DNA from 4 places in the Streptomyces sp. NBC_00569 genome. Region 3 is predicted to be linked to each of the others. Evidence: riboswitches for the same ligand, from Rfam matches in the RefSeq annotation. Region 3 holds a riboswitch; each other region holds the start of a gene.

Region 1 (7,756 bases), 7.3 Mb from region 3:
CGGATAAGGCTCGACCGGATGCTGTTCACCTCCACCCAGTACCCGGCGGACTACGGATACATCGTGGGCACCCTCGGGCGCGACGGCGATCCGCTCGACGCGCTCGTCCTGGTGGGCGATCCGACGTTCCCCGGCTGCACCGTCGAATGCCGGGCGATCGGCATGTTCGTGATGCGGGACGAGAAAGGCATGGACGAGAAGATTCTGTGCGTGCCCGCGCACGATCCGCGCCATACCTCCGTGCAGGACATCGAGGACATCCCCGAGTTCGACCGTCTGGAGATCACGCACTTCTTCGAGGTCTACAAGGACCTGGAACCCGGCAAGTCGGTCGAGGGATCGCACTGGGAGGGCCGCGACCTCACGTACGCGGAGATCGCCGCCGCGCGCCGCCGGGCCGCCGCCCGAGGGGACTGAGACCGGCCCTGACGGCGCGCACGTGTCAGTGCGCGCCGTCCGTCGCGCAGCGCTCCAGCAGGTCCGCGGTCGCCGCGTCGACGACGCGGTAGCGCACGATCCTGCCCTCTTTCTCCCCCTCGACGACGCCGGCCGCGCGCAGCAGCCGCAGCGCCTGCGAGACCGCCGGGTCGTTCATGCCCGTGGCCACGGCGAGATCCGACACGGCCAGCGGCCCCGCCCGGTACAGCGCGAGCAGCAGCGCGAGGCGCCGGGGATCGGCGAGCAGGGAGAACCGGTCGGCCCAGGCGCGGACGTGTCCTGGCTCACCGATGGCGGCGATGGCCTCGCAGACCCGGTGGCCGTCGATCGTGCGGCGGTCGGCGCGCTCGGCAGGGACGAGATGCATGACGCCATCCTCGCAGCCACCGATGTGATCTTGAATACCCGCGCACACCTACGCAGCTGTGCAGCCTTGCAGGCGTCGCCGAGCGGCCTCTACTGTGGGCGGGCCGTGGTGCTCGGGAATTCGGTGACGGTCCTTCAAAGGACCCAGACCGAAGCGGCCCTCGCCACTGTGATCGGGCCCCGGGTCCCTCGGTAACGAGACGACTCGGGACGCCCCGCCCCACCACGCCACTGGCTGCCGCGCGCAGCCGGGAAGGCAGGGGCGGACGCGGACACCCGTCAGCCAGGAGACCGGCCACGGCATCTCACGAAGTGATTCCACGAGGTGTTGGAGCGTGACCGCATGGCCCTGCCCGTAAAGCCCCCGGAGACCGGACGCGACGCGTTCCACTGGCGGCGCGAGGACACCGTCCGCACCGCCGGGCTCCTGGCGGTGATAGCCGCACTCCATGTCGTCGCGTTCGGCGTGCTGTTCCTGCTCGTCGTGCCGGAGCACTACGAGGTGGGGTCGAAGGCCTTCGGCATCGGCCTCGGCGTCACCGCGTACACCCTGGGGATGCGGCACGCGTTCGACGCCGACCACATCGCCGCGATCGACAACACGACCCGCAAGCTGATGGCCGACGGCAAGCGCCCGGTGTCGGTGGGGTTCTGGTTCGCGCTCGGCCACTCCAGCGTGGTGGTCGTGCTCGCCGCGCTGATCGCCGGCGGCACCCAGCTCGCCGGGCGGATCATGAACGAGGGCTCCGCCACCCATCAGACGCTCGGCGTCATGGGCACCACCATCTCCGGGTCCTTCCTCTACCTCATCGCGGCGCTCAACCTCGTCGCCCTGGTGGGGATCCTGCGGGTGTTCCGGGCGATGCGCGCGGGCTCGTACGACGAGGCGGAGCTCGAACAGCACCTGGACGCACGGGGGTTCATGAACCGGATCCTCGGCCGGTTCACCAAGTCCATCACCCGGCCGGGCCAGATGTACCCGCTCGGCTTCCTCTTCGGCCTCGGCTTCGACACGGCGACCGAGGTCACGCTGATGGTGATGGCGGGCAGCGGCGCGGCGGCCGGACTGCCCTGGTACGCGATCCTGTGCCTGCCGCTCCTGTTCGCCGCCGGGATGAGTCTGTTCGACACCCTGGACGGGACGTTCATGAACTTCGCGTACCAGTGGGCGTTCTCGAACCCCGTGCGCAAGGTGTTCTACAACCTGGCCATCACCGGCCTCTCGATCGCCGTCGCCTTCCTGATCGGCACCATCGAGCTCGTGGGCGTCCTGCACGACAAGCTCGATCTGCGGGACTCGGTGACCGGCTGGATAGCGGGGCTCGACCTGGACAACGTGGGGTTCATCATCGTGGGCCTGTTCGTCGTCGTCTGGGCGGCCGCCATCGGGTACTGGCGGCTCGCGAAGGTCGAGGAACGGTGGGCCGTGCGGACCTGATCCGGCGGGCCGCCGGGACCGGGAATCCGTAAGGTCGTGCGGGTGAGTGAAGCCAGCGTTCCGCCAGCGGCGCCCGCGCCCGTGCCGCGCAGGACCACCCTCCCCGCGGCCCTCACGGTCCTCACGGTCGTGAGCGGCATCGTCGACGCGGTCAGCTATCTGGGCCTCGGCCGGGTCTTCGCGGCGAACATGACCGGCAATGTCGTCATCATCGGCTTCGCCGCCGCGGGCGCTCCCGGGTTCTCCGTCCTCGGGTCGCTCACCTCCCTCGGCGCGTTCCTCGCGGGGGCCGTGTGCGCCGGGCGGCTGACCGCAGTGTTCGCCGGGCGGGCGCGGCAGACCTGGGTGCGGTCGGTGTTCGTCACCGAGGCGGTCCTGCTCGCCGCGGCGACCGCCGTCGCGTTCGCGTGGCCGGGCGAGGCGACGTACGCGCTCATCGCCGTCCTCGCATGGGCGATGGGGCTGCGCAACGCAACCGTCCGCAAACTCGCGGTCCCGGACATGACCACGACGGTCCTCACGATGACGCTGACCGGGCTCGCCTCGGAGTCCTCGCTCGCGGGCGGCACCGATCCGCGGCCGGGGCGGGGGATCACCTCCGTGGTGGCGATGCTCGCGGGCGCCGGGCTCGGCGCGCTGCTCGTGCTGCACCACGGCCTGGGCTGGCCGCTCCTCGTCGGCACCCTGCTCGTGGCGGTGGCCGCGGCCGGATATCGCGAGCCGGCCGCCGACGGGGACGACATCCGATCGGCCTAACCCTGCGGGCGCCGTCCGCCCGGGCTCACTAGCGTCCTGACCAGGACCGCAGCTCCCCCTGCCGCTGCGGCACAGGGACCGGAGACGCCTCATGTTCTGCCCCATAGCCACCGTCATCACGACGACCGCCTGCCTCACCGCGCTCGCGCCCGGGTCGGCAGCCGCGCAGCACCCCTTCGCAGCACCCGCCTCGGTGACCGCACCCGACGAGGTGGGCCGGACCGGCTCGGTGGGCCGGACCACCCCCTTGAGCCCCTCCGACGACGGGCCTCTCGACCGGGGCGCGGACGACGGGACCCGTGACCGGGGCTCGGACGGCGGAACCCGCGACCAGGGCCCGGACGGCGGAACCCGCGACCGGGGCCCGTCGAACCGCGACTCCTACGCGGAGGCACGCCTCTCGCCGCCCACGGTGGTGGGGGCCGCCTCGTCCACCGCCGAGATCACGGTCTACTGCGCCGGCGGCGGGCGCGGCTCCATCACGGCCCGCTCCGAGGCCTTCGCCGCCGGCTCCGTCACACTCCCCGTGTTCGGCGGCGGAATCGGGCAGGACGGGCGGACCCAGTACAGGGGGACTGCACGCCTCGCCGGCGCGGTCGGGGCCAGCTCGCAGGTGTCCGTGCAGGGAGCCTGTCCCGACGGCAGGCAGTGGAGCACCCCGATGAACCTGGCACGCGACAACTATCGCGGCGCACGCGCAGGCGTCGGCAGCACCGCCGGCGGCGGCGTGGACCTGGGCCGGATCGGCTTCGGCGCGGCCCTCGCGGGCGGGGCCGCCTGCCTGCTGTGGCGCAGGACGCGCGCCCCGCAGGAGGACTGACCGTTCCACCCGCCGACCGTCACGCACGAGGCACGTGCGCCGTACGTCCGTTCCGCCCCTGACCAACCGCGCTTTGCCGACAATCGCCTCCATTGCGGCCGGCCGAACGGCGCCCCCGAGGCTCCGCATCCATGACGCACCACCGCGCATCCGGCCGGGGTTGGCTGAAAACAGCCCCTCGGTAGTAACGCGAAAGCCGCTCCGGGCAGCCGGCCACCGGCCGACGCACCGATGAACGCGCCCCGGCCCGAGCGCACTGACGCCCAACACCCGCACACGTGTCCCCATTTGACGCGCCCATGGCGACGAAAGCCCTTACCACGGCCCCCTGACCGGCTGGCGACTTCGCGACGAACTTCGCCGCCGGGCGCTCTGCGTTCATTGTCCCGGTTCCCTCACCGCGCGCGGTGGCTAGCATGAGCGCCACATACGTGCCGGAAGATCACCATCCCGTTGGTGGGACCGGCCGTGCGGCCGACCCGAGCCGATCGGCCACGACCTTCCCGCACGCAAGCACCGATGGGACCGCGGAATGCCAGTGCCTGCCCGCCCGAGTCCGCGCCGCACACCCACGTCGCGGCGCTCCACGCTCGCTGTCCCCCTCGCCGTCCTCGTGGTGGCCGGAGCGGCCGTCGGCGCGGTGACCGCCGCGGCTCCGCAGGCCGCCCGCACCTGGGTGCTCGTAGCGCTCCTGGTCAGCTGGCTCTGTGTGGCCGCCTCCCTCATCACGGCCGCCCTGCTCCAGCAGCGCGCCCGGGGCACCGTGGAGGCCGCGCAGGGCGAATCACTGGCGCTCCAGCAGCAGTTGACGCAGCGCGGGGCCGAGGCCGCCCATCTCGTGAACGTCACGCTCCCCTCCGTGTCGAAGCGGCTGCGGGACGGCGCGGGCGCCGAGGAGGCACTCGCCGCCACCGCGCCGCCCGCGGACCACCAACTGCGCCAGGTACTCGAGGCGTTCACCGCCGAACTGGACGACGCCGTACGGCGCGAGGCGTCCGCGGTGGCCACCGCTCAGGACACGGCCCGCCGGATCGCCCGCACCGACCGCGACCTGGACGAGCTGGCCACCGCGACCCTGCCGGCCGTCGTCGCGGCGCTGCGCGAGGGCTCCACCGCCGACGCGGTCCTCTCGGGCCTCGATCACCCCGACGACGCGCACCTGCGCACCCTGACGGAGTCCTTCGTACGGGAACTCGCCACCAGCGAGCGGCGGGCAGCGGCCGCCCAGGCCGCCAGCGCCAAGGCCCTCAGCCGGGTGCAGGCCAAGTCGGTCAGCATGCTCGCCGATCTGCGCGACATGCAGGACCGGCACGGCGAGGAGGTCTTCGGCGATCTGCTCAGGCTCGACCACAACACGTCCCAACTCGGGTTGCTCACCGACCGGCTGGCCCTCCTCATGGGCGGCCGCGCCAGCCGCGCGTGGAACAAGCCGATCGTCATGGAGAGCATCCTGCGCGGCGCGGTCGGCCGGATCGCCGCCTACCAGCGGGTCAGGCTCCACTGCGCCACGAACGCCGCGATCGCCGGCTTCGCCGCCGAGGGCGTCATGCACCTCCTCGCCGAACTGATGGACAACGCCGCGAACTTCTCGCCGCCCATCGACGAGGTCCACGTCTACGTCGAGGAACGCAGCGCCGGGATCGTCGTGACGATCGAGGACAGCGGCCTGAAGATGGCGGACGCCGCCATGCGCCGGGCCGAGGCCGCGGTGTCGGGCCACGACACGGACCTGGCCTCGCTCCAGGGCACCCGGCTCGGCCTCGCCGTGGTGGGCCGTCTCGCCGCCAAGTACCGGATGAGCGTGAACTTCCGGCCGTCCTCCCGCGGCGGCACCGGTGTCGTGGTCCTCCTTCCGCCGCAGCTGCTCGCCCAGCAGCGCGACCCCGCCCCGCCGCAGCCCCCGGCCCGCCACGCCGCCCCGGCGGCACCTGCCGCACCTGTGACGGCGCCGGACCCCGCGGCGCGGGCGTCCGACGACACCACGCCCGGGATTCCCGCCCAGGCGGACCCGCCGTCCGCGACGCCGGGCGGCCTGCCGGTACGGGCGCCGGGGCGCACCATGGCCTCGGCCGAACGCGACCGCAAGGACCGTGCCCCCGCCGAGGGCGGCACGCCCGCGGAGGAGTCCGCGCGTGCGCCGCGCGACGCCGGTGCGCAGTTCGGTGCCTTCCACCGCTCGCGGCGCGCCCGCGACGAGACGCCCGGCACGTCGCCCGAGGTGCCCCATCAGGCCGACGGTTCACCGGCCGAGTAACCCGCCCCGCTCCCCGCACGCGCCCGGGCACCGGCGCCCCCATCCCCCGTACGAGAACGTTTGATTGGAGGCACGGGCTGGTGACCGGTTCGCCGGGCACAACCCGCCCCACACGCCATGCGGACCACTGACAACAGCCTGACCTGGCTCCTGGAGAGCCTGCTGGACCGCACGCCCGGCACGCGTCACGCCCTGGTGCTCTCCCGGGACGGTCTGAAGCTGTGCTGGAGCGAGCATCTGACCCTCGACCAGGCCGACCAGCTCGCGGCCATCTGCTCCGGCATCCAGGCGCTCGCCCAGGGCGCCTCGGTGGAGTTCGGTGACGGTACGGGCGGTGTACGACACTCGATGACCGAGTTCCACGGCGGTCTGCTGTTCATCGTCGAGGCGGGCGAGGGCGCGCATCTCGCGGTCATCGCCGAGGACGGCGCCGACCCGGGCGTGGTCGGTCACCAGATGAGCGAGCTCGTCGAGCAGATCGGCGAGCACCTGCGGGCCGAACCACGGACGGACGACGGCGAGAGCGCGTCCTCATGACGCGCCGGCCCGTCGACACCGGTGACCCGGACCGGCTGTACACGGTCACGGGTGGCCGCAGCCGGGCCGACGACGACACCTTCGACCTGGTCACCCTGGTCGTCGCCGAGTGCGAGCCCACGCCGGGGATGCAGTCGGAACAGGTCCGCATCCTCGACCTGTGCCGGCATCCGGCGGCCGTGGTCGAGATCGCGGCCGAGATGAAGCTGCCGATCACGGTGGTGCGCATCCTGCTCGGCGATCTCCTCGCGACGGGCCGCATCACCGCCCGGCACCCACGCGCGGCGCGGTCCGTCGCCTCACTCCCCGACTCCGCCCTTCTCAAGGAGGTGCTGCATGGACTCCGCAACCTCTGAGCTGCCCTCCCGTACGCCGCTTGCCGACGTCGCCGAGACCGGGCTCAAGATCGTCATCGTGGGCGGGTTCGGCGTCGGCAAGACGACCCTGGTCCGGTCCGTCAGCGAGATCCGGCCGCTGAACACCGAAGAGGTCATGACGCAGGCGGGCGTCGGCGTCGACGAGCCTGCCGCGGTCTCCTCGAAGACCACGACGACGGTGGCGTTCGACTTCGGGCGCATCAGCCTCACCGAGCGGATGGTGCTCTATCTGTTCGGCGCCCCCGGGCAGGAGCGCTTCTGGTTCCTGTGGGACCGGCTGTTCTCGGGGACGCTCGGCGCGGTCGTGCTCGTCGACACACGGCGGATGAGCGACTCCTGGTACGCCATCGACCGCCTGGAGCACCACAGGACGCCGTTCGTGGTCGCCGTGAACCGGTTCGACGGCGACGGGACCCGGTTCTCCCTCGACGAGATCCGCCAGGCGCTCACGCTGCCCGAGCACGTGCCGCTGATCGACTGCGACGCGCGCGTCAGGTCGTCGGGCAAGCACGTCCTGATCACCCTCGTCGACCACCTCTACGAACTGGCCATGGCCCGGGAGAAGACACCATGACCGACGCGACCCCGCCGCCCGGCTGCCCCGCCCACTCCGGCGCGGTGGCCCTCAGCGGCCTGGAGTACCAGCAGAGCCCCTCGGAGCTGTACCGCTCCCTGCGCAGGGAGCACGGCGCCATCGCGCCCGTCCTGCTCGACGGGGACATCCCGGCGTGGCTGGTCCTCGGCTATCCCGAGGTCACGTATGTCACGAG
Region 2 (7,756 bases), 7.4 Mb from region 3:
GTCGTCCCACGTCAGGGGGTTGCCGAAGACGCTCGCGAACTGCATGACGACGGCCTGCGTGTCATCGGCGCGGCCCTGCGGGAGCCGGGAGCGGAAGACCGGGTCGGAGGTGTAGTTGCTGAGGCAGTGGCCGCGCAGCTGGGGGAAGTTGCCGGTGGACAGGTCGCGGGGCCGCCAGCCGGTGACCCAGGTGTCCATGGTGACGACGATCCCCTTGAAGCCGGCCGCCTCCGCGCGGCTGACGAGGCTCTCGGCGAGGTCGCGGTCGGTCGGCGTGTAGAGCTGGAAAAAGCCGGGGGTGTCGCCGAACTCCTTGGCCACGTCCTCCATGGGGTCCGCGGACAAGGTGGAGGCCACCATCGGAACTCCCGTGCGCGCGGCGGCCCGTGCCGTCGCGAGGTCCCCGTGCCCGCCCTGGCCGCAGAGCCCGATCACTCCGATGGGGCACATGAACAGGGGGCTGTCGAGCTTCAGTCCGAAGAGGTCGACGCTCAGGTCCCGCCGGCTCGCTCCGACGAACATGCGCGGTATGAGCCCCCACTGTTCGAACGCGGTGACGTTCTCGCGCTGGGTGAACTCGTCGCCCGCGCCACCCGCGACGTACGACCACACGGACGGCGCGAGCGCCTCGCCGGCCCGCTGCTCCAGTTCCGCGAAGGCCATGGGCAACTCGGGGACGACGCCCCCGAGCGCGTTGAAGTAGATCTCGTGCTGGTAGTCACCGAACTGCTGTGTCATCGCGGCCACCCTCCTCGTCGAACGCCACCGTGTCCTGGCGGTGGCGATCAGACACTAGTGCGCGGGCCGGCGGATGGGAGCCCGTGGGGTGCGGGGTCAGGTCCGCACCCCACGGGCGGCTCGGGGCCCGCCGCGCACCGGGCGTCGGCCGGGGATCGGGCGCAGATCAGCCGGAGGTCATGCGCCGCACGGCCGCCCGGGTGAGTTCGCGGCTCTGCGGGGCGGTGTCGAGGGAGCGGTGCAGGACCAACCCCTCGATCAGCGCGTCCAGCTGGCGGGCGGTGTCCGCGTCGAAGTGCCGCTCCAGGAGGTCGCGGCTGCGGGCCATCCAGGCGTGGGTGAGTTCGCGGTACTCGTCGCGGCGGGCGGCGAGGGCGTAGAGCTCGTGGGTGAGGACGAGATCGCGACGTGAACCTGCGGACAGGGCGTGGATGAGGTCGGTGACGGCTTCGCGGGCCCGCTCGGGGGTGCCGACGTCGGCCAGGTGCCGCTCGAACACCGCCACGATCTCGTCGGCGAACCGGGTGAAGGCCTCGCGCAGCAAGTCATCGATGCCGGCGAAGTGGTAGGTCATCGAGCCGAGCGGCACGTCGGCGCGTAAGGCGATCTTGCGGTGGGAGACCCCGGCGACGCCCTCTTCGGCGATGTGGTCGAGGGTGGCGGCGAGGATGCGCTCGCGCCGCTGCGGGTCCGTGCGTCCGGTGGCCATGGGGGCGCCGGTCAAAGGGTGCGGACGGGGCGGGCGGGGTTGCCGACGGCCACGACGTTCGCCGGGACGCCCTTGGTGACCACGGCTCCGGCGCCGATGACGGAGTTGTCCCCGATGGTCACTCCGGGGCACACGATGACCCCGCCGCCGAGCCAGACGTTGTCGCCGATGGTGATGGGCAGCGCGGCTTCCAGCTTGTCGCGGCGGGGCTGCGGCTCCACCGGGTGGGTGGGGGTGAGGAGTTGGACGTTGGGGCCGATCTGGCAGTCCTCGCCGATGATGATCCGGGCGACGTCGAGTGCGGTGAGGTGGTAGTTGACGAAGGTGCGGGCACCGATGGTGATGTTGCTGCCGTAGTCGACGTACAGCGGCGGCCGCACCTCGACGCCCTCCCCCACGGACTCGAGCAGGTCGGCCAGGATCGGCCGGGCCTTGTCGGCGTCCTCGAGGAAGGCGTCCTGGTAGTGGGCGGCCAGCCGCATCGCCCGCCGTTGACGCCGGGCGATCTCCGGATCGTCGGCGATGTAGAGGTCACCCGCGAGCATGCGCTCCAGGTTCGTCCGCGGGTCGTCGGCAAAGTGGTCCGTCGTCATGCGTACGATCGTACACTCCGGAATGTACGAACGTACGCTCCCGATCGGCGCGCCACTCGGCGCAGGGTGTCCGGCCCGGCTAGCCCGGCTGCCGCATCAGCATGTCCCGGACCGCGATGCCGTAGTGCGTGCGCAGGCGGCGCAGTTCCCACAGACCGACCGCGGTCACCGAGACCGGGGCACCGAGCACGAGCAGTACCCGGAGCGGGCCCGGCACACCCGCGTAGGCACCCGTGAACAGGTCGACGAGCGTCATCTCCCAGACCAGCGCCATGGCCAGCAGCGGCGGCACGGTCTCGTGGATGTCCGCGGTGCGGAAGTGTTCGGAAGCACCGAGTGAGCCCTCCGAGCTTTCCGCTCCTGTGACCGGATCCCGAGAATCGTGCGCGAACTCTTCACGACTCACACGCGCACCTCACTGCAACTCGGCTCCTGCACAGGCGAGTTGGTGCGTGTAGATCAACGGTCGGCATACTCCTGTGAGAGATCGGCGGACCCTCGGGGAGTGGCGGCGCGGGTCTCAAGTGCCATGCGTGCCGACGTACCGTACCGAGGTCTGTGCACGGGTCGACCTCGACACCGTCGTCTGCGAAGCAGATGCCACAGCCGCCGAGGGCGCACGCGACCGAATCGTCACCTCGCTCGAAAAGGCCGCGCGAAAGAGCAAGTTGACGATCGAAGAGGCGCGCACGGCCACGGACCGCATCACCTTCACCGACCTCCTGGACACCTCCTGTCGGCGATCCGCGCGACCGAGTCCGGCTTCGCCAACCCGACCGACGTCGACCACGGCATGGAACTCGGCTGCGCTCACCCCATGGGCCGGCTGTGGCTCGCGGACCTCATCGGCCTCGACACCGTCGCCGCCATCGCGAAACCCCTCTACTAGGAATTCAAGGAACCGCTCTACGCGCCGCCGACACGCTTCAACACATAGTCGAGGCATGCCTGTTGGGCCGCAAGACAGGCCGCTGCTTCCACGAGTACGAGCGAGAAGGCACCGTCAACGACCACCAGGGCTGAGGGGCCCGGGTACCGCATCCGGATTGAGGGCCGGAGGCGGTCGGAGCGCGGGGCGGGAACCAGACCGGATTCCGGTTCCCGCCCCTCTTTCGTGGTCCGACCCTCCGCCGACGTGCCTCACCTCACCATCCGCATCCTGGACCGGTCCGCTCGTGTGTCAGCGGCACCCCGTAGGGTGACCGGTGCAGCTGGTTCGCCCCGTCCGCCAGACGGGATGCGTCGCAAGAGGGAACCCGGTGGGAATCCGGGACTGCCCCGCAGCGGTGAGTGGGAACGACCGCCGTCATACGCACTGGGCCCGAGGAACGGGACCTGGGAAGCGACGGCCAGTAGGAGCCTCGTACGACACGAGGCGCGCCCGCGAGTCCGAAGACCTGCCAACTGCCCGTGCGCGTATGACGCGTGCGCGGACATCCCGGTGACCTCGTGGGCGGGTCGGCGTACATATCGAGCGGATGACCGCGCCTTTGCCGCGCGAGGTCGTGCCGCCGGTCTGTCACTCCCTTCTGGCCGCGTGAGTCTTCGGGATCTCAGGGATACGTCTCTCGAAGGAGAACTCCGTGACCACCAAGACCACAGCCGCGGGAGCACGGGCCACCGTGTACGGCTACCCCCGCCAGGGACGGAATCGCGAACTCAAGAAGGCGATCGAGGGCTACTGGAAGGGCCGCGTCTCCGCCGACGCCCTTCGGGACACAGCCGCCGACCTGCGCCGCAAGAACTGGCAGGAACTCGCCGGCGCCGGCATCGAGGAAGTCCCCACGGGCGACTTCTCGTACTACGACCACGTCCTGGACACCACCGTCATGGTCGGTTCGATCCCCGAACGCCACCGCACAGCTGTCGACACAGACGCCCTGGACGGCTACTTCGCCATGGCGCGCGGCACGCAGGATGTCGCGCCGCTGGAGATGACGAAGTGGTTCGACACCAACTACCACTACCTGGTGCCGGAGCTGGGCCCGGACACGGTGTTCTCCTCGGACTCGACCAAGCAGGTGTCCGAGCTCGAGGAGGCCCTCTCCCTGGGACTCGCCGCCCGCCCCGTCCTGGTCGGCCCGGTCACGTATCTGCTGCTCGCCAAGCCCGCGCCGGGCGTCGCGGCCGACTTCGACCCGCTCACTCTGCTCGACCGGCTGCTTCCCGTGTACGCAGAGGTCCTCGCCGACCTGCGCGCCGCGGGCGCCGAGTGGGTTCAGCTCGACGAGCCCGCACTCGTCCAGGACCGCACACCGGCGGAGCTGAACGCCGCCGCCCGCGCCTACCGCGACCTGGGCGCCCTCAGCGACCGGTCCAAGCTGCTGGTCGCCTCGTACTTCGACCGGCTCGGCGACGCCCTGCCGGTCCTGGCCAAGGCCCCTGTCGACGGTCTGGCCCTGGACTTCACCGACACCGCGGCCGCCAACCTCGACGCCCTCGCCGGCGTCGGTGGCCTGCCCGGCAAGCGCCTGGTGGCGGGCGTCGTCAACGGTCGCAACATCTGGGTCAACGACATGGAGAAGTCCCTCGCCACGCTCGGCACGTTGCTGGGACTGGCGGACCGGGTCGACGTGGCCGCCTCCTGCTCCCTGCTGCACGTCCCCCTCGACGCCTCCCTGGAACGGGACGTCGACCCGCAGATCCTGCGCTGGCTCGCCTTCGCCCGCCAGAAGACCAACGAGGTCGTCACCCTCGCCAAGGGCCTGACCCAGGGCACCGGTGCGATCACCGCGGAACTGTCAGCCAACCGCGCAGACCTCGCCTCCCGCGCAGGGTCGTCCCTGACACACGACCCCGCGGTGCGGTCCCGCGCCGCCGCCGTCACGGACACCGACGGTCACCGCCCGCAGCCGTACGCCGAGCGGGCCGCCGCCCAGCGTGCCCACCTCGGCCTGCCGCTGCTGCCGACCACCACCGTCGGCTCGTTCCCACAGACCGGCGAACTGCGCGCCGCCCGCGCCGACCTGCGTGCCGACCGCATCGACACGGCCGGCTACGAGGCGCGCATCAGGGCCGAGATCCAGGAAGTGATCTCCTTCCAGGAGAAGACCGGCCTGGACGTCCTCGTCCACGGCGAGCCGGAGCGCAACGACATGGTGCAGTACTTCGCCGAACAGCTCACCGGCTATCTGGCCACGCGGCACGGCTGGGTGCAGTCCTACGGCACCCGCTGCGTCCGTCCGCCGATCCTCGCCGGTGACATCTCGCGCCCCGAACCGATGACGGTGCGCTGGACCGCCTACGCCCAGTCGCTGACGTCCCGTCCCGTCAAGGGCATGCTCACCGGGCCCGTCACCATGCTCGCCTGGTCCTTCGTCCGCGACGACCAGCCCCTTGGCGACACCGCCCGTCAGGTCGCCCTCGCCTTGCGGGACGAGGTGAACGACCTTGAGGCGTCCGGGACGTCAGTGATCCAGGTCGACGAACCCGCGCTACGCGAGACGCTCCCGCTGCGCGCCGCCGACCACGCCGCCTACCTCGCGTGGGCGACGGAGGCGTTCCGCCTCACCACCAGTGGCGTCCGCCCGGACACTCAGATCCACACCCACATGTGCTACGCCGAGTTCGGGGACATCGTCCAGGCCATCGACGACCTCGACGCCGACGTGATCAGCCTGGAGGCGGCCCGCTCCCACATGCAGGTCGCACATGAGCTGGCAGAGCACGGCTACCCGCGCGAGGCCGGACCCGGCGTGTACGACATCCACTCGCCCCGCGTACCGAGCGCGGAAGAGGCAACCGGCCTGCTTCGCAGGGGACTTGAGGCGATCCCCGCCGAGCGGCTGTGGGTCAACCCCGACTGCGGCCTGAAGACACGCGGCTGGCCCGAGACCCGCGCCTCCCTGGAGAACCTCGTCGCGGCGGCCCGCACCGTCCGCGAGGAACTCGGAGCGTCCGCGTCCTGATCCTGGGCACGCCCAGCTCGGCCGGGGCACCGCGGTGCCCCGGCCCGGCACGTCGTACGACTCCCCCGTCGCCGCCCACCGCGCCATGCGCCGGGGCCTCGTCTGCGATTTCGTACACTTCAGCGGCGCCCCGTACACGAATCCCTCGTCCGTCTACAGGGCGTACGCACCGGCCCGTGAGCCGAACCGGTTCCAGCCACCTGACAGTCTGCACATGCTCGCGCTCGGCACAGCACACAAGCAACTCGCCATCGCGGGTGCGGGCCGCCTCCAGGTCATGGCGCGGCGCCGGCTGATGGTCCGGGCGGCTTCGGCCCTGGCCACGCGCACCGGGGCGGAGGCCCTGGTCACCGCCGACAGCCTCGGACAGGTCGCCAGTCCTTCCCGTGCAGGCCCGCGCCACGCGAACGGGGTGTGTTCTCCGGTGGTCTGGGTGACCATGGAAGTCGAAGCCGCCGGCAGGCGCAGACAGGCCGCGCCCCAGTCCGAGGGGTGGCTCATGTGGCGTCGGCGGGCGGAAGGAGTGCCAGCGATGAGCGAAGCCGAATGGCCTCCCCCCGACATCAGCCAGGTGTTCAGCAGCCGAGCGAGCGGCGAACCATCGCAGCCGAGTGGGTTGCTGGACCTTCTGGGAGTGGCGGCAGTGCTGCTGGACGCCGAGGGCCGGGTCGTCCTGTGGAGTCCGCAGGCCGAGGAGCTGTACGGCTACACCGCCGAGGAAGCGCTCGGGCAGTACGCCGCACAGCTGCTCGTCCCCGAGGAGCACTGCGACTGGGTGCTCAAGAAGTTTGCCGAGGTCATGGAGTCGGGCCGGAGCTGGGATGGCACGTTCCCCGTCCGGCGAAAGGACGGCGGCACACGACTGGTGGAGCTGCGCAACATGCGGCTCCTGGACGACCGCGGCGACTTCTACGCGCTTGGGCTGGGCACCGACGCGCCCACACTGCGCGAGGTGGAGCGGGACGTAGCCCTCTCCACCCGGCTGATCTCCCAGTCCCCCATCGGAATCGCAATCTTCGACTCCGACCTGCGGTACATGGCCGTCAACCCCGCGATGGAGCAGATGCACGGCATCCCCGCGAAAGACCACCTCGGCCGCCACTACCGCGAGATCATGAAAGCTGCGAAGTTCGAGATGCCCGAAGCCGCGATGCGGCAGGTCCTCGACAACGGGATGCCCCTGATCGACCAGTCCACCATCGTCGGCCACAGCCCGGCCGACCCGGCACCGCGCCTGCACGCCTGGACGATCTCGGTCTACCGGCTCGAAGACACCCAGGGCCGCGTGCTCGGGGTGGCCGAACTTGTCACGGACGTCACCGAGCGTTACCAATCGGCCAAGGAGGCGACCGCGACGCGGCGGCGTCTGGCCCTGATCGCCGACGGCTCCGCCCGTATCGGCACCACCCTGGACGTCGCACAGACCGCCCGGGAGCTGGCCGACGTCACCGTTCCCGAACTCGCCGACGTGGTCTCCGTCGACGTGCTCGACTCCGTCATCGACGAGCACCGGCCTCGCACCAGCGCCGGTCCCGCGTTCTTCCGCGCCCTCGCACTGAAGGCCGCCCACCCCACCGAGGCCCTCCAGGCCGCCGATCCGCCCGGCCACATCGCCGCGTACGACGACGACCGCGTGGCCACCCGCTGTGTGCGCACCGGCCGGCCCATCTTGATCCCGCACGCCGACGGAAACGACCTGACATGTATCGCCCGCGACGACCACGCCGCAACGCTGCTGGCCCGCGCCGGAGTGCACTCCTACATGGCCGTCCCGCTCATTGCTCGCGCCACCGTCCTTGGCTTCCTGG
Region 3 (7,756 bases):
GCACGCCGCGCACCGTGAGAAGCCGCTTCGGGGTGGCGGGTGAAGGCGCCGCCTCAGGGGACGCCTCGGGCGCCGTCTCAGGGGACGACGCCTGAGAGGGTGGGGGCGACGCTTCCACGCTCATCCGGCGAGGCCGAACGCCCGCAGTTTCGCGGCGACTTGCTCCACGCCTTCCACGGTACGGATGGTCGGGTTCATGGCCTGCCCGCTGAGCAGCACGTACCGCTTCTTCCTCACGGCGGTCATGTTCTTGGTCACAGGGTCGGACTCGAGGAACTCGATCTTCTTGGCGGCGGATTCGGCGGTCTGTGAGCGGCGCGTGAGATCGCCGATGACGAGGACGTCCGGGTCCCGGTCCGCGACCGTCTCCCAGTTGATCTGGGGCCATTCGTCGCGGGTGTCGTCGAAGACGTTCTTCGCCCCCACCTCACGGGTGATGACGCCGGGCGCGCCGCAACAGCCCGCCATATAAGGGGAGTCGGAGTTGGCGAACCAGTACAGCAGGGTCGTCCGGGAGGCGTCGATGCCGCCGGTCGCCTTCCTCACGCGGGCCTTGAGTGCGGAGACGAGCCGCTCACCCCGTTCACGCACATCGAAGACGGCGGCGAGGTCGCGGACTTCGCCGTAGACGGTCTCCATGCCGAGGGTCTTGGTACGGGCACCGTCGCCGCCACCACTGTTGTCCTTGCCGGCGCAGTCGGAGGGCGAGAGGTACGCCGGTACGCCCAGCTTCGCGAACTGATCCCGTGGCGCCACTCCGCCCTTGCTCAGAGTCGCGCCGAACGAGGCGGCGACGAAGTCGGGTTCGGCGTCCAGGACCTTCTCGAAGGACGGATAGCGGTCGGCGAGCCGCTCGACCTTCGCGTTCTCCTTCTCCAGCCCCTTCATCACGGGGTCCGTCCAGGTCCCCGTGCCGGCCATGCGGTCACCGAGGCCGAGGGCGAGCATGATCTCGGTCGAGCCCTGGTCGAGGGAGACGGCGCGCCTGGGCGCCGCCTTCACCTCGACCCGCGTACCGCAGTTGTCGAGGACGACCGGATAGCCGGCGGCGCTCCCCTGGGTCGCGGGTGTGCGGGCGGATCCACCACCTCCGCAGGCGGCCAGGACGAGCGTCGCGGCGAGACAGAGCGCGGCACGGGGTATGAGGCGAACGGAGCCACTGCACGTGGCGGGGTGCGCGAAGGGCACGGGGACTTCCTCGATGTCGAGGGCTCATGCGCGGAGCCCGGTCGCACGGTCTCCCCCGCCGCCCCGACCGGAGCCCGCGAAGGCTGCCAGCAGGTCTTCGGACTCGGGATCCCGCGGACGGTGCGCCTTCCCGGACCGCGTGCGGTCCAGTGGCCGATGCCCCGCCCGTCACCCTCACCGCTGCGCGTCAGCTCCGGATTCGCACCGGATTCCCTGACACATACCTGTCCGAGCTCCCGCAATGCGGGGCAGACGGGCATGAGTTCGACTGGCCTTGGAAAGCTACCACGGCCCCCGAATGCAGACGGCGGCCCCTTCTCGCACGGTGCCCGCGGTGCGGGACGGGCTCGCGCCGGACAGCCGCGCGCTGCCCGGCGCCGGTGAGGCAGCGGCCCTGCTGCGCAAGGGACTTGAGGCGATCCCCGCCGAGCGGCTCTGGGTCAACCCCGACTGCGGGCTGAAGACCCGCGGCCGGCCCGAGACCCGCGCCTCCCTGGAGAACCTGGTCGCGGCGGCCCGTACGGTCCGCCGCGAACTCTCCGCGTCCTGACCCCGGGGTGAGACTGTCCGGGCGGGGGGCATCGTGTCTCGCCCGGACAGCCACGCGCAGAGGGACATCCCTCAGCCACGATACGTCTCCAGCAGCCTCAGCCACACCTCGCTCACCGTCGGATACGACGGGACCACGTGCCACAGACGGTCGATCGGGACCTCGCCCGCGACGGCGACCGTCGCCGAGTGGACGAGTTCGCCGACGCCCGGACCGACGAAGGTGACGCCCAGGAGGACCTCGCGGTCGAGGTCGACGATCATGCGGGCGCGGCCCCGGTAGTCGTCGCCGTACAGGCCGGCGCCCGCCACCGAGGCGATGTCGTAGTCGACGGCGCGGACGCGGTGGCCCGCCGCCTCGGCCTCCGCGAGGGTGAGCCCCGCCGAGCCCGCCTCGGGGTCGGTGAAGACGACCTGCGGGACGGCGGAGTGGTCGGCGGTCGCCGCGTGGGCGCCCCAGCGGTCCGTCTCCAGGAGCGGGACGCCCTGGGCGCGGGCGGCGATGGCCGCGCCCGCGATCCGTGCCTGGTACTTGCCCTGGTGGGTGAGGAGCGCGCGACGGTTCACGTCCCCGACCGCGTACAGCCAGGTGCTGCCCTCGACGCGGAGACTGTCGTCGACGGGGAGCCATGAGCCGGGTTCGAGGCCGACGGTCTCCAGGCCGATGTCCTCCGTGCGGGGCGCGCGGCCCGTGGCGAAGAGGATCTCGTCGGACTCCAGGGTCGATCCGTCGTCCAGGGTGGTGACGACGGTGCCGCCCTCCCGGGTGACTTCCTTGACGGAGACGCCGGTCCGCACGTCCGCGCCCGCCTCGGCGAGGGCCTGCATGACCAGCTCACCGGCGAAGGGCTCCATCCGGGACAGCAGCCCCGACCCGCGTACGAGCATCGTGACCTGCGAGCCGAGGGCCTGCCAGGCCGTGGCCATCTCCGCGGCGACGACTCCGCCGCCCACGACGACGAGGCGGCCCGGCACCTTCTGCGCGCTGGTGGCCTCGCGGCTCGTCCACGGCTCGACGTCGGCCAGGCCGGGGAGGTCGGGGAGCGCGGCGCGTGTGCCCGTGCAGACCGCGACGGCGTGGCGGGCCGTGAGGACGTGCTCGGTGCCGTCGGGCCCGATGACGGTGACCCGGCGGATGCCCGTGATACGCCCCTTGCCCCGGTAGAGGTCGGCGCCGATGGACTCCAGCCAGCTCACCTGGCCGTCGTCCTTCCAGTGCGAGGTGTACTCATCACGGCGAGCGAGGACGGCGGGCGCGTCCAGAGGACCCTGCACGGACTCCCGCAGGCCCGGCAGGCGCCTCGCGTCGGCCTGGGCGATGACCGGGCGCAGCAGGGCCTTGCTCGGCATGCACGCCCAGTAGGAGCACTCGCCCCCGACCAGTTCGCTCTCCACCACCGCGGCACTGAGGCCCGCCGCGCGGGCCCGGTCCGCGACGTTCTCCCCGACCGGCCCGGCGCCCAGAACCACCACGTCGTATGTGTTCTCATCCGTCATGGGCCCCAGTGTGGTCGCAGGTGTGCGTCGGGGCCACACGGGTACGCGCGCGGAATACGTCCATTACCGGGACCGTTGTGAAAAGCGGCTTCAGCACCGCAACCAGGAAGCAGGAAGAGGGCACATCATGAGCAGCACCACCGTGGAGCTCACCAAGGAGAACTTCGACCAGACGGTCACGGACAACGGGTTCGTGCTGATCGATTTCTGGGCGTCGTGGTGCGGGCCGTGCAAGCAGTTCGCGCCCGTCTACGAGAAGGCTGCGGAAGCCAACCCGGACCTGGTATTCGGGAAGATCGACACGGAGGCCCAGCCCGAGCTCGCGTCGGCGTTCGGCATCCAGTCGATCCCGACGCTGATGATCGTCCGTGACCAGGTCGCCGTGTTCGCCCAGCCCGGGGCGCTGCCGCAGGAGGCCCTGGACGACGTGATCGGCCAGGCCAGGAAGCTGGACATGGACGAGGTGCGCAAGTCGATCGCCGAGCAGCAGGCCAAGGCGGGCGAGGACGGCGCGGGCGCCGAGCAGGCCTGACGCCACCCCCTTTGTCGACGGCCGCCGGGCCCGAACTCTCCGTACGGGCCCGGCGGCCGTTTCACGATCATGTGCGCGGGGTCAGAACGGATAGCCCGCCACGTCGCCGCGCACCGTGGTCCACCGGGTCTCGGTGAAGGCCTCGATGTTCGCCTCGCCGCCGAAGCGGGCGCCCGTGCCGGACGCCGCGACGCCGCCGAACGGGGCGACCGCCTCGTCGTTCACCGTCTGGTCGTTGATGTGGACGATGCCGGTGGGGATGCGCTCGGCGAGGTCGAGGCCGCGCGCGGGGTCGCGGGTGACGATGCCGAGGGAGAGGCCGTACGGGCTCGCGGCGGCCAGCGCCGCCGCCTCGTCGGTGTCGGTGAAGGACCGGACGGGTGCGACGGGGCCGAAGACCTCCTCGGCGTACGCGGGGGTGCTGTCGTCGACGCCCGCGAGGACCGTCGGCCGGTAGAAGAGGTCGCGGTGCGTGCCGCCCGCGGCGAGCTTGGCCCCCGCGGCGGTGCTGGCCTCCACCAGGCCGTGGATCTTGGCCAGTTGTGCCGCGTCGATGACGGGGCCCAGGTGGACCTGGTCGCGGTGCGGGTCGCCGACGGCGAGGGAATCGGCTTTCGCGGCGAGGCGTTCGACGTACTCCTCGTAGAGCGAGGCGTGGACGAGGTGGCGGCCGGTCGTCATGCAGATCTGGCCCTGGTGGAAGAAGGAGCCCCAGGCCGCGGTGGAGATGACGGCGTCGAGGTCGGCGTCCGCCAGGACGATCAGGGCGGAGTTGCCGCCGAGTTCCAGGTGTGCCCGCTTGAGGTGGCGCCCCGCGGCCTCGCCGACGGCCCGGCCCGCGCCGGTGGAGCCGGTGAAGGAGATGACGGGGACGTCCGGGTCGGCGACGAGCGCCTGGCCGGCGTCGGTCCCGCCGGGCAGCACGTGGAGGACGTCCTGTGGCAGACCCGCGGCGGAGAGGACGGCCGCGAGGGCGAGCCCGCCGCAGACCGCCGTGCGGGGGTCCGGCTTGAGGACGACGGCGTTGCCGAGTGCGAGGGCCGGGGCGACGGAGCGGATGGAGAGGATGAGCGGGGCGTTGAACGGCGCGATGACGCCGACGACACCGGCCGGGACGCGGCGTGTGTACGAAAGGCGGGGCGCCTCGCTGGGCAGGACCTGGCCGGTGGGCCGGGACGCGAGGGCGGCGGCCTCGTAGCACTCCTGGGCGGCGACGTGCAGCTCGAAGTCGGCCTTGCCCGGGATGGATCCCGACTCTCGCACGAGCCAGGTGCGCAGCTCGTCGGCGTGCTCGGTGAACAGGTCGCCCGCGCGGCGCAGGACGGCGGCGCGCGCGAAGTGGGGCTGCCGGGCCCAGTCGCCCTGGGCCGCCGCTCCGGCCCGCGCCGCGGCGCGGACGTCGTCCGGGGAGGCGAGGGTGACGGTGGCGAGGCGCTCGCCCGTGGCGGGCTCCGTGACCGCGTGCTCATCGCCCGACAGCGGGCGGGCCTGCCAGGTCTTCGGGTCGAGCAGGGACATGCCGGATCTCCGATCGGTCACTGATCTCCGGGGCGGCGCGCGGGGCGGTGCGCCGACCCATGTTGTTGAGCACGCAACATCCTAGTCGCGTAGGCCGCTCGCGGCCCCGGCCGTCACGTCGACTGCCGGGCCACGACGCGGGCCCGGAGCGTGTCGTGCGACTCGGTGCCTGCGCCCGGGTCGCGTACCAGACGGTCGACGAGTGCGGCGAGCTCCTGCCCGGACGGCAACTCGATACGGACCGTGCTCAGCCGGGGCCGCAGCAGCCGCCCGAGCATCAGGTCGTCGGCCCCGATGACAGCGGTCTCCTCCGGGATGCCGACGCCCGCGTCCTGGAGCGCCCGCATCAGGAGCATCGCGTACTCGTCGTTGTACGCGAACACGGCGTCGAGCCCCAACTCGCGGATTTCCGGCACCAGTTGGACGGCCGACTCCTCGTCGTACGCGAGAGGCAGCTCGAAGACCTCCGCGCCGGTGCCCAGGACCGCGTTCCGCACGCCGTCGAGGCGCGGGCGCGCGAAGTGGTCGAGGCCCTGCTCCGTCGGCAGGACGACGCCGATGCGGCGTCGGCCGCGTTCGACGAGGTGGGTGCCCGCGCTCCGGCCGACCTCACAGTGGTCCATGAGCAGCGCGTGGGCGCCCTCGGCGCGCTCCGGGCCGAGCGTGATGACGGCCCTGGCGCCGGAGCGGCGGAGCACCTCGATGCCCTCGGTGCCCAGATCAGGGGGTGTGAGGACGGCGACCGGGCGCAGCTCGGCCCAGGCGCGCGCCGCGTCGTCGCCGCGCAGGCTGACGCTGCCGTACTGCACGACCGTGTAGTCGAGGCGGCTCAGTGCCCACTGGAGGTCGTTGAAGAACGCGTTGTAGAGCGGTCCGGCGGGGACGCTCGGGGAGGGCATCAGGACGATGCGGGTGTGTCCGGCGCGCAGGCTGCGGGCCGCCGCGTGCGGCACATAGCCGAGCTCCTTCGCGGCCTCGTGGACGCGGCGCCGTGTGGGTTCGCTGATTCTGACGGCGCTGGTGTTGTTCAGGACGTAGCTGACGGTGGCGCGCGAGACCCCGGCGAGGCGGGCGACGTCGGCGCTCGTCGGCGCCGGGCTCGGCGCGGCGGGCTCCCGTGATGTGCGGGCGGACTGCGGCTTCGGTATCTGCACCATGACGCACCGCATCCTTCCAGACGGGTACGGCCGTGTTCCCGGCCGGGCATACCGGTTGGGGCTTGCGGCCGCTAGCGTGCGTGCACTCAAGCCGTTCGAATTCTTGAAGTTGCGAAGTTCCTGAGTTCCGAAGTCCCGTACAAGGAGGTGTCCGCATGGCGTCCGACCGTGCCGCCGGGCTCGCCGCGACCGCCCGCGCGCTCACCGACGGGGACGTGTCCTCGCGCGTCCTCGTCGAGAAGGCCCTGGAGCGCATCGAGGCGACGCAGCCTGTCCTGAACGCGTTCCGCACGGTCCGCGGGGAGGCCGCCCTCGCCGAGGCGGACGCCGCGGACCGCGAACGCGCGGCGGGCGGACACCGGCCGCTGCTCGGGGTGCCACTGGCCGTGAAGGACGACATGGATGTGGCGGGCGAGCCGACCGCGTTCGGCTGCCCCGGCGACTTCCCGCCGAAGACCGAGGACGCTGAGGCCGTACGCCGGCTGCGCGCGGCGGGCGCGATCGTCATCGGCAAGACGAACACGTGCGAGCTGGGGCAGTGGCCGTTCACCGAGGGGCCCGCGTTCGGCGACACCCGCAACCCGTGGAATCGCGGGCACACGCCCGGCGGCTCGTCGGGCGGCTCGGCGGCGGCCGTCGCCGCGGGGATCGTGCCGGCCGCGCTCGGCTCGGACGGAGCGGGCAGTGTCCGGATACCCGCCGCGTGGACGCACCTCGTCGGCATCAAGCCGCAGCGCGGCAGGATCTCCACATGGCCCTGGGCGGAGTCCTTCCACGGGATCACCGTGAACGGCACGCTCGGCAGGACCGTCGGGGACGCGGCGCTGCTCCTGGACGCGGCGAGCGGTTCGCACGACGGCGACCTGCACCGTCCGCCGCGGATCGCGGCGGCGCAGGCGGCACGCGACGAGCCCGGCAAGCTGCGCGTCGCGCTCTCCTTGCGCATGCCGTTCACCGCGACTCCCAAGCGCCTGGACCCTGTTGTGCGGGCCCGGGTCGTCGCGCTCGCGGAGCGCCTCGCCTCTCTGGGGCACGACGTGGAGGAGGCCGACCCGCGCTACGGGCAGATCGGCCTCGCGTTCGTGCCGCGCGCCACGGCAGGCGTCGCGGACCTGTTGCGCGACGTTCCCGACCCCGCGCTGCTCGACGCGCGGACCCGGGAGTCCGCCCGCATGGGGCGGGTCCTCGGCGGTGCTCCGCTGCGGCTCGCGCGGCGCGCCGAGGCCTCGCTCCAGCGCCGGGTCGGCGCGGTCTTCGACACGTACGACGTGGTCCTCGCGCCGACGACGGCCACTCCCCCTCCCCGTATCGGCGC
Region 4 (7,756 bases), 6.0 Mb from region 3:
TCGAGCAGCCGCTCGGTGATGCCGCGCAGGGCCCACGGGTTGGACTTCTTCATGAAGTCCTGGTTCTCCGCGTCGAAGACGTACTCGGCCGACAGCTTCTCGTACATCCAGTCGTCGACCACGCCGGCCGTCGCGTCGTACCCGAAGAGGTAGTCGACGGTGGCGGCCATCTCGAAGGCGCCCTTGTAGCCGTGGCGGCGCATCGCGGCCATCCAGCGCGGGTTGACCACACGCGCCCGGAACACCCGGTGGGTCTCCTCGCCGAGCGTGCGCGTCTTCACCTGGTCGGGCACGGCGGAGTCGCCGACGTACGCCTCGGGGGAGGCCCCCGTCAGATGCCGCACCATGGCGACCATGCCGCCGTGGTACTGGAAGTAGTCGTCGGCGTCGACGAGGTCGTGCTCGCGGGTGTCGACGTTCTTCGCCGCCACGTTGATGCGCCGGAACGCCGTCTCCATGTCGCCGCGCGCGGCCCGGCCGTCGAGCCCGCGCCCGTACGCGTAGCCGCCCCACACCGCGTACACCTCGGCGAGGTCCGCGTCGGACTGCCAGTTGCGGGCGTCGATCAGCGGCAGCAGACCCGCTCCGTACGCACCCGGCTTCGACCCGAAGATCCGGGCCGTGGCCCGCCGCCTGTCGCCGTGCTCGACGGCGTCCTCCTCGACATGTGCCCGCAAATAGTTCTGCTCGGGGCTCTCGTCGAGCGCGGCGACGGCCTGCACGGCGTCGTCGATCAGACCGACGACGTGCGGGAAGGCGTCACGGAAGAAGCCGGAGATACGGACCGTCACATCGATGCGCGGGCGCCCGAGTTCGGCGGGCGGCACGACCTCGAAGCCGGTGACACGGCGCGAGGCGTCGTCCCACACCGGGCGGCAGCCGAGCAGCGCGAGGATCTCGGCGATGTCGTCGCCCTGCGTACGCATCGCGGAGGTGCCCCACACCGTCAGGCCGACCGACCTGGGGTACTCGCCCGTGTCGGCGAGGTAGCGCGCCACCAGCGAGTCGGCGAGCGCCTGCCCGACCTCCCAGCTCAGCCGCGACGGAATCGCCTTCGGGTCGACGGAGTAGAAGTTGCGGCCCGTCGGCAGCACGTTGACCAGGCCGCGCGTCGGCGACCCGGACGGCCCCGCGGGCACGTATCCGCCGTCGAGCGCACGCAGGATGTGCCCGATCTCGTCCGTGGTGCGCGCGAGCCGGGGCACGACCTCACGGCACGCGAACTCCAACACCGCGACGGCGTCGGGGAGTTCGGTCCCGACGACGTCCCGGACGAGCGCGGGGACGGCCGCGGCGTCCCAGCCGCGCTCCTCCATGCCCTCGGCCGCGCGCCGGCACAGCTGCTCCAGGAGGTCGATCGCGTCGGCGGCGCTGCGGGCGGGACCGTCTACGAGGTCCGTCAGCCCGTCCGGCACCTTCACCGGCGCGCCGGGCTCACCGAGCAGCTCCTTCTCCACCAGGCCGAAGTGCTCGGCCAGGCAGGCCCGCAGGCCGGGCAGCGCGTTCGCCGTGCCGCCCCACACCTGCGAGGCGCGCAGCACGGCGAGTACGAGGTTCACGCGCGGCTCGCCGACCGGACCGCCGCCCAGGATGTGCAGACCGTCACGGATCTGCACGTCCTTGATCTCGCACAGATAGCCGTCGATGTGCATCACGAACTCGTCGAAGTCACCGTCGTCCGGCTGCTCGTCGACATGCAGGTCGTGGTGGAGCTCGGCGGCCTTCACCAGCGTCCAGATCTGGGCGCGCACGGCCGGGGCCTTCGTCGGGTCCAGGTCGGAGACGAGCGCGTACTCGTCGAGGAGCTGCTCCAGCTTTGCCAGGTCGCCGTACGTGTCGGCGCGGGCCATCGGCGGGACCAGGTGGTCGACGACCGTGGCGTGCCCGCGGCGCTTGGCCTGCGTGCCCTCGCCCGGGTCGTTCACGATGAACGGGTAGATCAGCGGCAGCTCGCCGAGGACCGCGTCGGGCGCACAACTCCCGCTCAGACCGAGGCCCTTGCCGGGCAGCCACTCCATCGTGCCGTGCTTGCCCATGTGGATGACGGCGTCCGCACCGAAACTGTTCTCCAGCCAGCGGTACGCGGCCATGTAGTGGTGCGACGGCGGCATGTCCGGGTCGTGGTAGATCGCGATGGGGTTCTCCCCGAAGCCGCGCGGCGGCTGGATCATCACGACGACGTTGCCGAACTGAAGGGACGCGAGCACGATGTCGTCGCCGTCGACATAGAGGGAGCCCGGCGGCTCGCCCCACGCCTCCAGCATCCCGTCGCGCAGCTCGGGCGCCAGCTTGTCGAACCAGGCGCGGTAGTCGGCGAGCGGCACCCGCGCGGGCGCCGACGCCAGCTGGTCCTCGGTGAGCCACTCCACGTCGTGGCCGCCCGCCTCGATGAGGCGGTGGATCAGCTCGTCCCCGTTGTCCGGGTAGCCGTCGACGCCGTAACCGGCCTCGCGCAGCGCGTCCAGGACGCGGACGGCGGAGGCGGGCGTGTCGAGACCGACCGCGTTGCCGACCCGCGAGTGCTTGGTCGGGTAGGCGGTGAAGACGACGGCGAGCTTCTTCTCGGCGTTCGGCTTGTGGCCGAGACGGGCGTGGCGCACGGCGATCCCCGCGACGCGCGCGGCCCGCTCGGGGTCGGCCGTGTACACGGGGACGCCGTCGGGGCCCTCCTCCTTGAAGGAGAACGGCACGGTCACGATCCGGCCGTCGAACTCGGGGATCGCGACCTGCATGGCCGCGTCCATCGGCGACAGGGCGGCGTCCGACGCCTCCCAGGCCGCCTTCGACGACGTCAGGCAGAGACCTTGCAGGACGGGGATGTCGAGGTCGGCGAGCGCGCCGATGTCCCAGGCCTCCTCGTCGCCGCCCGCGGACGCCTGCGAGGCATGTGTACCGCCCGCCGCGAGCACGGTCGCGACCAGCGTGTCGGCCTCGCCGAGGAGCTCGTACAGGCCGGAGTCGGCGCCGCGCAGCGAACCGCAGTACACCGGAAGGGAGTTGACGCCGCGCGCCTCGATCGCGTCGCACAGAGTGTCCACGAACGCGGTGTTCCCGGACAGCTCGTGGGCGCGGTAGAAGAGCACACCGACCGTCGGGCGGCCCTCGACGCGCGCACGGCGGCCGTGCACCCCGTACTCGGGCATCTTCTGCGGTTCGGCGCTGTGCCGCTCCTGCGTGCTCCCGGCCCGGCCGTGCCCGCCCCGCAGCACGTCCTGGACGAGGAAGCGGGCCAGCTCGACGAGGTTGCCCGGTCCGCCCTCGACGAGGTAGCGCAGCGCCTCGGCCACGGCGCCCGCGTGCACGGTCGACTCGGCCATCAGCTCCGCGTCCGGGACGCTCTCGCCGCCGAGCAGGACCGTCGGCACGCCGGACGCCTTCAGCGCCGCGAGCCCGTCCTCCCAGGCGCGCTTGCCGCCGAGGAGCCGTACGACGGCGATGTCGACGCCGTCGAGCAGCTCCGGCAGTTCGCTCTGCACGTCGACGCGGGTCGGGTTCCCGATCCGGTAGGGGGCGCCGGAGGCCCGGGCCGCCAGCAGATCGGTGTCTGCGGTCGACAACAACAACACTGTGCTCATGCGGGCGCTCCCGGTGGAATGAAAGGCAGTCCTGACGGAGCGCCGGACTCGATGAGCCGCCACAGCGCGTCCGTGTCCGCGTGTTCTTCGATCAGATCGCCGAGCCGGTCGAGCTGCTCCTCGCGCAGCGCGCCGAACGACGTGTCGGGCGCCGGCACGAAACGGCGGCCCGCGGCGGCCGCGACCTCGCGCAGGAACGCCCGGCGGAAGCCGTCCGCCTCCAGCGAGCCGTGCCAGTGCGTGCCCCAGACGGAGCCGACGCGGCACCCGTCCAGACTGTGTCCTCCGCCATCGGAGATGAACACCTCGCCGCCCTTGACGTCGGCGACCCCGTGATGGATCTCGTAGCCCTCGACGTGCTCGCCGAGCGCCTCGCCGACGGGCCGGGCGAGGGTCTTCTCACGCTCGAACCGCACCCGTACGGGCAGCAGTCCGAGACCGTCCACGGCGCCCGCGCGGGACTCGACGTCGTCCTCGATGCGCTCGCCGAGCACCTGGTAACCGCCGCAGATCCCGAGGACCGGGCGCCCCTCGGCGGCCCGGCGCACGAGGGCGTCGGCGAGGCCGCGCTCGCGCAGCCACTGAAGTGCCTTGACGGTGCCGCGCGTTCCCGGCAGGACGACCAGGTCCGCGTCGACGAGCTCCTCGGCCCGGTCGACGAACCGCACGACGACGCCCGGCTCCGCGGCCAGCGCGTCCACGTCGGTGAAGTTCGACATCAGCGGCACGGCGCACACGGCGACGCGCAGCACGTCCTCGCCGACGGGCGCCGTGGTCTGTGACTCGCGCACGGAGCCGCGCAGCGACACGCGCAGCCCGTCCTCCTCGTCGATGCCGAGTCCGTGCTGGAAGGGGAGCACTCCGTACGTGGCCCGTCCGGTCAGGTCCTTGAGCATGTCGAGGCCGGGCTCGAGCAGGGAGACGTCCCCGCGGAACTTGTTCACCAGATAGCCGGCCAGCAGCTCCTGGTCCTCGGGCGCGAGCAGCGCCGTCGTGCCGAAGAACGACGCGAAGACGCCGCCGCGGTCGATGTCGCCGACCACGAGCACGGGCAGCCGCGCGGCCCGCGCGATCCCCATGTTGACGATGTCGGTGCGGCGCAGGTTGATCTCGGCGGGAGAGCCCGCCCCTTCACAGATCACGGCGTCATAGCTGCCCCGGAGTTCCTCCAGGCATCCCACGACGGTGTCCAGGAGCGCGGCCTGCCGCCCCCCGTGGTAACCACGGGCGCTCAACTCGCCCACCGGCCTGCCCATGAGCACCACCTGGCTGCTCCGGTCACTGCCCGGCTTCAGCAGTACGGGGTTCATCAGGGCGCTCGGCTCGACGCGGGCGGCCTGCGCCTGCATGGCCTGCGCACGGCCGATCTCGGCGCCCTCGCGCGTCACGAAGGAGTTGAGGGACATGTTCTGTCCCTTGAACGGCGCGACCTTCACCCCCTGGCGCACCAGCCACCGGCAGATGCCGGCGGTGACGACGCTCTTCCCGGCATCGGACGTGGTCCCTGCCACCAGCAGTCCGCCACCACTCACGACTTCCCCCTCCGCAACAGTGCCCGCCCGGCGACACACACGCCGAGGGCCAGCCAGCTCACGCGCCGCGAGAGCCGCGCCGCCCGCTCGACGTCGGCGGTCTCCACGGACCGGCCCGACGCGTTCAGCACGGGCCGGTTCTCGACCCGCCCGCCGTACGACAACGTGCCCCCGAGCCGCACCCCGAGCGCCCCCGCGAACGAGGCCTCGACGACACCGGCGTTGGGGCTCGGGTGCAGCCGCGCGTCCTCGCGCCACGCGGTGAGCGCGCCGCGCGGACGGCCGCCCGCGACCGCGGCGAGCACGCCGGTCAGCCGCGCCCCCGGCCAGCCGGCCACGTCGTCGAGGCGCGCGGACGCCCAGCCGTAACGGCGGTACCTGGCCGACTTGTGCCCGACCATGGCGTCCAGGGTGTTCACGGCGCGGAAGGCGACGAGCCCGGGGACCCCGGCGACGGCGCCCCACACGAGCGCGCCCACGACGGCGTCGGAGGTGTTCTCGGCTACGGACTCGACGACGGCCCGCGCGATCCCGTCCGCGTCCAGGGCCTGCGGGTCACGCCCGCACAGATGCGGCAGCCGCTCGCGTGCCGCGTCCACGTCACCGGCGGCCAGCGCGCCCCCGATGGCGCGCGCCTCGCGCCCCAGCGACGTACCGCCGACCACAGCCCAGGTGGCGGCGGCGGTCAGTGCGAGGGAGGCGGCGGGGGAGCGGCGCACGGCGCGCGCGGCGAGGCCACCGGCGACGGCGGCGCCCCCGGCGCACACGGCGGTGTGCAGCGCGCCCCACCCGCGGTGGTCGCTCCACAGCACTCGCTCGACGGCGCCCGCGGCCCGCCCGAACGCGGCGACCGGATGCCCGCGGCGCGGATCGCCGAACAGGAGGTCACCGAGGAGTCCGGCGGCGCTGCCGTACGCGAAGACGCGCTCGGCTCGCACGGTCAGCCCGCCGCTACGGCGAACGGAACCCTTGTACTCGTTCTCGGCGGGAGCACCCGCAACTGGCAGCCGCGCATGGCGATATGTCCTCACTCAGGGTGTCCACGCCCTGGTTGGAAGAGACCGGCGGCGAGAGTTCCTGGCTCGCGGGGATCACTCCCCGGTGACAGTGGCGGGACCGCGCCGGATTCGCACCGGCTTCCTCTCCTGCTGCCGTAGATGGCCCCGGAAGTCCACCACGCTCCGCGAACGCCCGTCAACTTGCCGTTGACCTGCGAAGGGAGAGTGTGCTGAGGCACACACGAAGCGGGGTGCGGGACGCCTTCGCGTCCCGCACCCCGCACTCCTGCCGGTTACCTCCGGTCAGGCGACGATCAGGAAGATCCCGTACCCGACGGCCGCCGCGCACAGGGCGAAGCAGGCGTACGCGCCGGAGACGGCCAGCGCCGCCGAGTTGCCCTGGGCCGCCGCGGACTCCCGCTTGGTGAGGCCGACGATGCCGAGGGTGAACAGGCCCACGAGGGCCACCGTGATCACGAGGCTGACTCCGAACACGGAGCCGAGTGCTGCCCAGTCGATGTGCATAGCGCTGCTGCTTCCTTAGACCGTGGCCGGTCGCGCGGGCTCCGCGGAGGGCGGGGCGGGCGAGGCGGGAATGGTGGTCTTCACGTCGGTGTCCAGGCCGGCGACCGTGCCGGTGGGCGGCGGGGTGACGGCCGCGATCGCGGTGGTCACGACGCCTGCGGGCTCGTCCGGGACGTCGGCGCCGTCGATGTCGTCGTCCGTGACGTTCGTGTGGTCGATCGAGTTGCGCCGCGACAGCGCCCAGATGGTGCCCGCGCCGGCGATCAGGAGCAGCGCGGTGACGGCGACGCCCCACGAGCCCTGCTTGGTGAGGAACTCGGCGCCCGCACCGACCAGACCGGCGGCCGGCAGGGTCAGGCCCCAGGCGATGAACATGCGGGTCGCGGTCGACCAGCGGACGACGCCGCCCTTGCGGCCGAGGCCCGAGCCCATCACGGCGCCGGAGCAGACCTGCGTCGTGGAGAGCGAGAAGCCGATGTGCGAGGAGGCGAGGATCGCGGTCGCGGCGCTGGTCTGGGCGGCGAAGCCCTGCTGCGGCGCGAGGTCCGTGAGGCCCTTGCCCATGGTGCGGATGATGCGCCAGCCGCCGAGGTAGGTGCCGAGCGCGATGGCCGTACCGGCCGAGACGATGACCCACATCGGGGGGTTCGCACCGGGGTTCAGGACGCCGCCCGTGATCAGGGCGAGCGTGATGATGCCCATCGTCTTCTGCGCGTCGTTCGTGCCGTGCGCCAGCGAGACCAGGCCCGCGGAGGCGATCTGCCCGGCGCGGTAGCCCTTGGCGGTCGCCTTCTGGTCGGTCTTGCTGCCTATCCGGTACGTGAGCCGGGTGGCCAGCATCGCGGCGATGCCCGCCACGAGCGGCGCGGCGACGGCCGGGAGGAGGATCTTGGTGACGACGGTGCCGCCGTCGATCGACGACCAGCCCATCGACATCACGGCGGCACCGATGAGGCCGCCGAAGAGAGCGTGGGAGGAGCTGGAGGGGAGCCCCACCAGCCAGGTCAGGAGATTCCAGAGGATGGCGCCCACCAGCGCCGCGAAGATGACCTCGGTCTTGAGACCGTCCTCGTTGATGATGCCGCCGGAGATCGTCTTGGCGACCTCCACGGAGAGGAAGGCTCCG

Evidence for each region. Region 3 has a riboswitch for cobalamin ahead of OHO83_RS06530 (ABC transporter substrate-binding protein). Riboswitches for the same ligand answer to the same signal wherever they lie in the genome.
Region 1: another riboswitch for cobalamin. It lies ahead of OHO83_RS39305 (HoxN/HupN/NixA family nickel/cobalt transporter); the one in region 3 lies ahead of OHO83_RS06530 (ABC transporter substrate-binding protein).
Region 2: another riboswitch for cobalamin. It lies ahead of metE (5-methyltetrahydropteroyltriglutamate--homocysteine S-methyltransferase); the one in region 3 lies ahead of OHO83_RS06530 (ABC transporter substrate-binding protein).
Region 4: another riboswitch for cobalamin. It lies ahead of OHO83_RS33395 (cobalamin biosynthesis protein); the one in region 3 lies ahead of OHO83_RS06530 (ABC transporter substrate-binding protein).

Annotation. Positions count from the first base shown of each region.
Region 1 covers NZ_CP107783.1:8,701,354-8,709,109, reverse strand. The annotation lists gene OHO83_RS39315 (inorganic diphosphatase) at 1-417, shown strand, start outside; gene OHO83_RS39310 (ArsR/SmtB family transcription factor) at 443-805, opposite strand; cobalamin riboswitch at 895-1,118, shown strand; gene OHO83_RS39305 (HoxN/HupN/NixA family nickel/cobalt transporter) at 1,148-2,242, shown strand; gene OHO83_RS39300 (YoaK family protein) at 2,285-2,998, shown strand; gene OHO83_RS39295 (hypothetical protein) at 3,090-3,818, shown strand; gene OHO83_RS39290 (sensor histidine kinase) at 4,351-6,072, shown strand; gene OHO83_RS39285 (roadblock/LC7 domain-containing protein) at 6,190-6,609, shown strand; gene OHO83_RS39280 (DUF742 domain-containing protein) at 6,606-6,965, shown strand; gene OHO83_RS39275 (GTP-binding protein) at 6,946-7,560, shown strand; gene OHO83_RS39270 (cytochrome P450) at 7,557-7,756, shown strand, end outside.
Region 2 covers NZ_CP107783.1:8,812,714-8,820,469, reverse strand. The annotation lists gene OHO83_RS39835 (alpha-hydroxy-acid oxidizing protein) at 1-738, opposite strand, end outside; gene OHO83_RS39830 (TetR/AcrR family transcriptional regulator) at 905-1,447, opposite strand; gene OHO83_RS39825 (sugar O-acetyltransferase) at 1,459-2,040, opposite strand; gene OHO83_RS39820 (hypothetical protein) at 2,120-2,446, opposite strand; partial or broken gene OHO83_RS47125 (3-hydroxyacyl-CoA dehydrogenase family protein) at 2,768-3,063, shown strand; cobalamin riboswitch at 3,236-3,459, shown strand; gene metE (5-methyltetrahydropteroyltriglutamate--homocysteine S-methyltransferase) at 3,624-5,948, shown strand; partial or broken gene OHO83_RS47120 (tRNA uracil 4-sulfurtransferase ThiI) at 5,983-6,315, shown strand; gene OHO83_RS39805 (SpoIIE family protein phosphatase) at 6,481-7,756, shown strand, end outside.
Region 3 covers NZ_CP107783.1:1,394,169-1,401,924, forward strand. The annotation lists gene OHO83_RS06530 (ABC transporter substrate-binding protein) at 121-1,188, opposite strand; cobalamin riboswitch at 1,260-1,457, opposite strand; partial or broken gene OHO83_RS46900 (2-hydroxypropyl-CoM lyase) at 1,559-1,738, shown strand; gene OHO83_RS06540 (dihydrolipoyl dehydrogenase family protein) at 1,810-3,234, opposite strand; gene trxA (thioredoxin) at 3,362-3,766, shown strand; gene OHO83_RS06550 (aldehyde dehydrogenase family protein) at 3,848-5,284, opposite strand; gene OHO83_RS06555 (LacI family DNA-binding transcriptional regulator) at 5,398-6,441, opposite strand; gene OHO83_RS06560 (amidase) at 6,597-7,756, shown strand, end outside.
Region 4 covers NZ_CP107783.1:7,419,768-7,427,523, forward strand. The annotation lists gene cobN (cobaltochelatase subunit CobN) at 1-3,575, opposite strand, end outside; gene OHO83_RS33390 (cobyric acid synthase) at 3,572-5,107, opposite strand; gene OHO83_RS33395 (cobalamin biosynthesis protein) at 5,104-6,045, opposite strand; cobalamin riboswitch at 6,157-6,298, opposite strand; gene OHO83_RS33400 (hypothetical protein) at 6,409-6,630, opposite strand; gene OHO83_RS33405 (inorganic phosphate transporter) at 6,646-7,756, opposite strand, start outside.